DNA from 2 places in the Aeromonas sp. 25-AL00135 genome. Region 2 is predicted to be linked to the other one. Evidence: riboswitches for the same ligand, from Rfam matches in the RefSeq annotation. Region 2 holds a riboswitch; the other holds the start of a gene.

Region 1 (3,414 bases), on a different contig from region 2:
GTTCACGGGTCAGGAACTGGGCCTCGTCCACGATAAAGACATCGATATGTTTCTTTGCATGGCGCTCTTTCACCATTTCAAACAGATCACAGCTGTCGCTGAACACGTCCACCTTCAGTTCAAGGCCAACCCGGGCACTGATCACCCCGACCCCGAAACGGTCATCGATGGCTGGCGTCATCGCCAGAGGATGCATGCCCCGCTCCAGATAGTTGAAGTGCGCCTGAATGAGCTGGGTGGATTTGCCTGAATTCATGGTGGCAAATTTGTAGTGCAGTGAAGCCATGATACTGTTCCGAAACTGAATTTATGGGGCGCATGCTAACCAAAGCCCCTGACAAAACCAAGGGGCCCGCGGGCCCCTTGCTCTATAAATGTTACGCGGTGGCCAGCACTGGCCGCGCTTTGGCCTTTTTCAGGTGATAGCCGGTAAAAAGCACGAACCAGAGGGCGCTGATACTGAAACCGGCCAGGCTGGAGTGCATCAAGCCCATCGCCAGGTAACCGATGGCCGCGCCGAAGGCGATGGCCAGTGCATAGGGCAGCTGGGTCATCACGTGATCGATGTGATGGCAACCGGCACCGGTGGCAGAGAGGATGCTGGTGCTGGAGATGGGTGAGCTGTGATCCCCGAACACCGAGCCAGCCAGTACCGCAGCCAGCATCGGCAACATCAGGCTGATGTCGCTGGCGGCGGCCATGTCACCGGCCAGGGGCAGCATGATGCCGAAGGTACCCCAGCTGGTACCGGTAGCAAACGCCATGGCACAGGAGAGGATAAAGACCACGGCAGGTAGCACTTCGATCGGCAGGTTGCCGTTAGCCAGCGAAGCCAGGTACTTGCCGGTCTCCACGTCGCGCACCACGGCACCGATGGTCCAGGCAAACAGCAGGATGTTGATGGCTGGCAGCATGGCCATGACGCCTTGCGGCGCGGCCTTGATCCAGTTCTTGGCTCCCAGCTTCAGGCGCATCGCCAGACCGATGGAGACCACCAGACTGCACAGGGCACCGTAGACCAGCGAAGAGCCGACGTTGGTATTTTCGAACGAGCCGAGCACGCTGAATGGCAGCCCTTTCTCGCTCAGCACCGCAGCACCGGAATCGATCATGAAATAGATGGTGGCGGCGGTCAGGGTCAGGATCGGCAGTACCATGTCGATCATGCCGCCGTTGCTCTCCTCCGGGCTCTCCATATCCAGACCGATGGGGCGGCCCTTGGACTCATCCCACAGCTTGCCTTCCAGCGCCCACGCTTCGTGTTGACGCATCGGGCCGATGTCGAGTTGGAATGAAATCACCACCAGCACCATGATCAGGGTGAAGACGGCGTAGAGGTTCATCGGGATCATCTCGACAAATGCCGCGATGGGGCTCTGTTCAGTCAGACCGTGTGCCGCCATGATGCCGCCAACCAGAGCGATGATATAGGCGCCCCAAGAGGAAATGGGCATCAGCACGCAGACCGGCGCTGCGGTAGAGTCCAGCAGATAAGCCAGTTTGGCACGGGAGATCTGGAAGCGGTCGGTCACCGGACGGCAGATGGCCCCCACCGACAGGCTGTGGAAGAAGTCATCGATAAAGAAGGCAAACACCATCATGCCAGTCAGGGCTTTGGCGCCCTTGCGGGTCTTGGCACGACGCTCGGCCCACTCGGCAAAGGCACGGGTCGCCCCGGAGACGCTCATCAGGCTGATGAGGCCACCCAGCAGCAGCATAAACAGGATCATGTTGACGTTGTCACGATTGAGCGCGCCATCGACCCAGAAGATCTTGAGCACGGTATTCAACATGTAATGCAGGGATTCGAGGGGCGAAAACTGATTGAGCAGCAAACTGCCGGTGACGATGCCCACACCAAGGGACAGCAGCACGCGGCGGGTCATGATCGCCAGCGCGACAGCCAACAGGGGGGGAAGAACGGACCAACCGGAGTCGGCGAAATGACTAATGTCCATGATCTCTTTGCACCTAAAGATTACAGGTGGAGATCTACCGAGAGGATCTAAAGAAACAAAACCTATGGGGAGGTCATACTCCTCAGCCCCTTCAGGTAGCGCTCCATAGTGGATGACTATGGCAGTCCTGCACCTATTAGATGCAGAACCAGCAGCCCGGTATGATGGCCTGGCCACTTCGGCGCTGACTCCTTTCCTTGTGCATCACAGGCATCACCCTCCGCACAAATACTCATAGGCAGCGCGCCTCTACTTAAAGGTATTCGCCGCACATTTTATCGAGATGGCAGCTTATAGCAAGTTTTTTGATTAAATAGTCACGATAAACATATCAAGGTCGAAAAATGGTAGTCAAATGATGCAACAACGCCTGTTTTGACGCTATTTTCACCTACTGCAGCTTCATTAGCATCCAATCTCCAAGCCTATTGCAGGCCATATTAAATATCTGTATTGATGTTCCCCACGGATATTATATTTAACCCGGCTTGACTTATTTAAATCGCCAAGCAAGAATCAGCTGGAACATAATATTTTTCTCTGACTCGACGTGGTAACTCCTATGAATGAATTTTTAAAGGTACTGCTTAATATCCGCAGTCTGCGTGCGACCTGCCGCGAACTTTCTCTGGAACAACTGGAAGAGGCACTGGAAAAACTCTCTGCGATCGTTGCTGAGCGTCAGCAGGATGAAGCTGCCGAGCGTCAGGCCCGTGAAGAGCATCTGCGGAAAATTAACGAATATAGCGAAATGCTGAAAGCCGCCGGTATTGACCCGGCAGAATTGGTAAGCGCTGTCGCTACCAACCCCGGCAAATCAGAAAAAGCCAAGCGGGCACCACGTCCTGCCAAATATCGCTATCAGGATAATGGCGTAGAGAAAACCTGGACCGGTCAGGGCCGTATGCCTTCGGCTATTGCCAGCGCAGTGGCAGCAGGCAAATCACTGGAAGACTTTGCTATCTGATCTCAATCTCGTTGCTAATAAAAAACCTCGCCTTGGCGAGGTTTTTTATTGCCGCTTAAATGTGACATATCAGATAGCCGATTGCGGGCGATCTGCTGCCTTGACCCACAGCACTTCACGATCCCCTGCCACGCAGATGAGATAGCGGGCAACGGTAAAGAACCAGTCACTCATCCGGTTCAGATAGGGCAGCACCTCGGGATTGACCCGCTCTTCCCGGCTCAATGTCAGCAGCAAGCGCTCGCAATGACGCACCAGAGTACGCACCACATGTGCTTGCGCCGCGGCACGGGAACCACCGGGCAATATAAATTGGCGCAGCGGCGGCAATGGCTCACTATAACGATCTATCTGCTGTTCAAGGCGAGTGGTCCAGGCGGCATTAACTTGCCAAATTGATTCATTCTGGGCGTCGCTGGAGAATGCCAACTCCCCCCCCAGATCAAACAACTCCTGTTGCAACAGCTGTAAATCAGCCAATAAACCGAT
Region 2 (3,414 bases):
ATTCGATACGCATTAAAATCCGAAACCAAGCCAACTGGTTTCGGATTTTTACACATCAAGAGGATCGATCAATTGATCCTTAACTAATCGGCATCAACCTTGCGGGCGCCCTGTTGCGTGTTCGAAATTGCCTCGGTTGAGGATCTGTCCAGCAACTCCTGATGGAGGCGGTTGACGATATTGCCCGCCTCGCTCTCCTTGACCAGGAAGCAGAGGTTGTGGGCGCTGGCGCCGTAGCAGATCATCCGGATGTTGTGCTCGCGCAGGGCGTCAAAGACCTGACTGCCCACCCCGTTCACTTCGCTCATCCGGTTGCCGATGAGCGCCACCAGTGCCAGACCGGTTTCCACCTCCACCTTGCAAAGCTGGCCCAGCTCGGCCAGTACCTTGTCGCTCAGGATCGGCTCGCCGTTGCTCTGGCTGCCGGTGTGATCCAGGGTCAGTGACACGCTCACTTCCGAGGTAGTGATGAGGTCGACCGAGATGCGGTGACGGGCCAGAATGCCGAACACTTCGGCCAGGAAGCCGTAGGCGTGGAACATGTTGAGGCTGTGCAGGGTCACCAGCACCTGCTGGCGGCGCAGGGCGACGGCGCGAAACAGCGGGCTTGAATCTGTGCTGGCGCGGATCCAGGTACCACCGGCGGCAGGATCCTTGGCTGAGCCGACAAACACCGGAATATTCTGGCGCACCGCCGGTTGCAGGGTGGCGGGGTGCAGCACCTTGGCGCCGAAAGTGGCCATCTCGGCCGCCTCGACAAAGCTGATTTCGGGAATGGGGCGAGCCCGGGTGACAAGGCGCGGATCCGTGGTGTAGATGCCGGGCACATCGGTCCAGATCTCGATACTGGCGGCATCGAGCGCTTCGGCGAGCAGGGCCGCGCTGTAGTCAGAGCCGCCGCGCCCCAGCGTGGTGGTGCGCCCATCGCCATCGGCGCCGATAAAGCCCTGGGTGATGATAAGGCTATCGCCCAGCTGCGGGCCCAGCGTCTGCTGGCAGAGAGTGCGGGTGGTGGCCAGATCGACGGTGGCTTTGCCAAAGCGGCTGTCGGTGCGCATCAGCTGGCGCACATCCTGCCAGTGGGCCTTGACGCCGCGCTGGCGCAGCAGTTCGGTAAAGAGACGGGTAGACATCAGCTCGCCGCAGGCGATGAGGCGGTCGGCCAGCTCCGCATCGGTATGCTGGTGGGCTTGCTGGGCCATGAGGCGAATTTCGTCCAGCTGGCCATGAATGAGGGCGCTCACATCAACGGGGTTGCCGAGATCGGCCAGAATGGCCTGCTGGATCCCGGCCAGTTTGGCCAGCTGCTCGTCGCGGCCCGCTTCGTCCAGCTCACCTTGTGCCAGGGCGACCAGCAGGTTGGTGACACCGGCGCTGGCACTCAGTACCACCACCCGGGTGGCGGGATTGGCCAGCACGATATCGGCGCAGTGATTCATGGCCGGGAAGTTGGCGACACTGGTTCCGCCAAACTTGGCGACATTGATCGGGCTCATTGCTTACTCCTGTCTTATTTTAAGATTCCGGTTCCATCGGGCAAAAAAGAGAGGAGGAGGCTGAAAATGGCAGGAATGAACGAAGCTATCCCGGCCAGAAGCACTCCACCTGCAGAGCCCATCCCGTACCGCCCCTGACAGGGCGCGGTGGGGGATGATCACTACCGATGACAACCCGGGGGATTCAGCCCCCGCAGCCGACGTTGAGGTCACCAGTCTCCTCACTCGTCTCGGCGCTGCTCCCCCTGACCCAAGTTCACCGGACGCTGGCGTCCTCCCTTGGGCTGCCTGGGCAGCGCTCCTCTTCTGGCTCCACCAGGGCGGTGGAGTGCGTTTAGAAATAACCTGCGTTGGATTGCACTGTCAATCGAGTTTGTGAAAAAGTTCAAATTGTCAGCTAACTCAACGCAGGATCAATGACTTAGGCAATGGTCTTTGACAAAACCTTGGAACGGCGCTGCCAGTTGTAGAGACGCTGGCGCGCCACCGGCAGATCTTCCACTTCCAGCGGATCGAAGCCCCGCTCCCGGAACCAGTGGATGGAGCGGGTGGTGAGCACGAACAGGCGGCGAATGCCAAGCCGTTTGGCCCGCTCGGCTACCTTGGCCACCAGCTGATCTCCCCGGTTGGAGTTGCGATAGTCGGGGTGGATAGCGACGCAGGCCATCTCCGCCATCGCCTCTTCCATAAAGCAGTAGAGGGCCGCGCAGCCGATGATGAGGCCATCGCGCTCGATGATGGTGAACTTGTCGATCTCCATCTCCAGCTGCTCGCGGGAGCGGCGCACCAGAATACCTTCCTCCTCCAGCGGGCGAATGAGATCCAGAATGCCGCCGATATCCTCGATGGTGGCGGCGCGGGCCTGCTCGGCGCTTTCCCGCACGATCTGGGTGCCGAGGCCGTCGCGACTGAACAGCTCCTGCAGCATGGCGCCATCATCCTGATAGCTCACCAGATGGGAGCGGGGCACGCCGCCACGGCAAGAGGCAATGGCCGCACGCAGGTAGCGGGCGGTGCCGGACATCTCTTCGCCCGCTTGTTCCAGCTCCACCAGCAGCTCTTCGGCCTGTTCGGGGAAAAGCTCGGAGATAGCCTCGCCGTGTCTGTCCATCACCCCTTGGGTGCTGCTGAAACAGATAAGCTTGTCCGCCTTGAGGTCGACCGCCACCCGGCGGGCTACCTCTTCCGAGCTCAGGTTAAAGCTCTCGCCGGTGACCGAGCAGCCGATGGGGGAGATAAGCACCAGACTCTTCTGGTCGAGCTGGCGAGTGATCCCCTCCACGTCGATGCGGCGCACCCGGCCGCTGTGGCAAAAGTCGATGCCATCATCCACCCCCAGCGGCTGTGCGGTGACAAAGTTGCCGCTCACCACGCTGATCCGCGCCCCCTGCATGGGGGTGTTGGCGAGCCCCATGGAGAGCTGGGCGGTGATGTCATATTGCAGGCCGCCACACACTTGCTTGATGATGGTGAAACTCTCGTCATCGGTGACCCGGATCCGCTTGTGATACTGGGCCTCGATACCGGCGCGGGCCAGCGCTTCATCGTTTTGCGGACGTGAACCAAACACCAGCACCAGGCGTATGCCCAGTGTCTGCAGCAGGGCGATATCGCTGACGATATTGGCGAAGTTGGGGTGGCAGATGGCTTCTCCCCCCATCATCAGCACAAAGGTGGCACCCCGATGCACATTGACATAGGGGGTGGATTGCCGGAAGGCATTGACCAGACTGGGTTCGCGTTCACGCACTTGATATTTCTTCCATAAAAAAACAGCGATTGGCTCAATATATGAAAATTAATTCACAAATCAAGACTAAATATTGATTTTGGCCGTTTCTGGTCTACGCGGGGCGACTTGGCCGTGCAGATCGGGAAAGGATGGTTGGAAGCGCAGATGGCCGTTGGGGCGAGCGGG

The links. Region 2 has a riboswitch for lysine ahead of lysC (lysine-sensitive aspartokinase 3). Riboswitches for the same ligand answer to the same signal wherever they lie in the genome.
Region 1: linked by a shared signal. The riboswitch ahead of ACW5XC_RS09385 (Na+/H+ antiporter NhaC family protein) and the one ahead of lysC (lysine-sensitive aspartokinase 3) in region 2 are both predicted to bind lysine.

The regions. Positions count from the first base shown of each region.
Region 1 covers NZ_JBSTYQ010000008.1:95,689-99,102, forward strand. The annotation lists gene ACW5XC_RS09380 (thymidine kinase) at 1-286, opposite strand, end outside; gene ACW5XC_RS09385 (Na+/H+ antiporter NhaC family protein) at 378-1,958, opposite strand; lysine riboswitch at 2,047-2,218, opposite strand; gene ACW5XC_RS09390 (H-NS family histone-like protein) at 2,521-2,925, shown strand; gene ACW5XC_RS09395 (cob(I)yrinic acid a,c-diamide adenosyltransferase) at 2,995-3,414, opposite strand, start outside.
Region 2 covers NZ_JBSTYQ010000005.1:95,364-98,777, forward strand. The annotation lists partial or broken gene ACW5XC_RS05930 (IS4 family transposase) at 1-13, opposite strand, end outside; gene lysC (lysine-sensitive aspartokinase 3) at 84-1,496, opposite strand; lysine riboswitch at 1,587-1,810, opposite strand; gene argA (amino-acid N-acetyltransferase) at 1,918-3,246, opposite strand.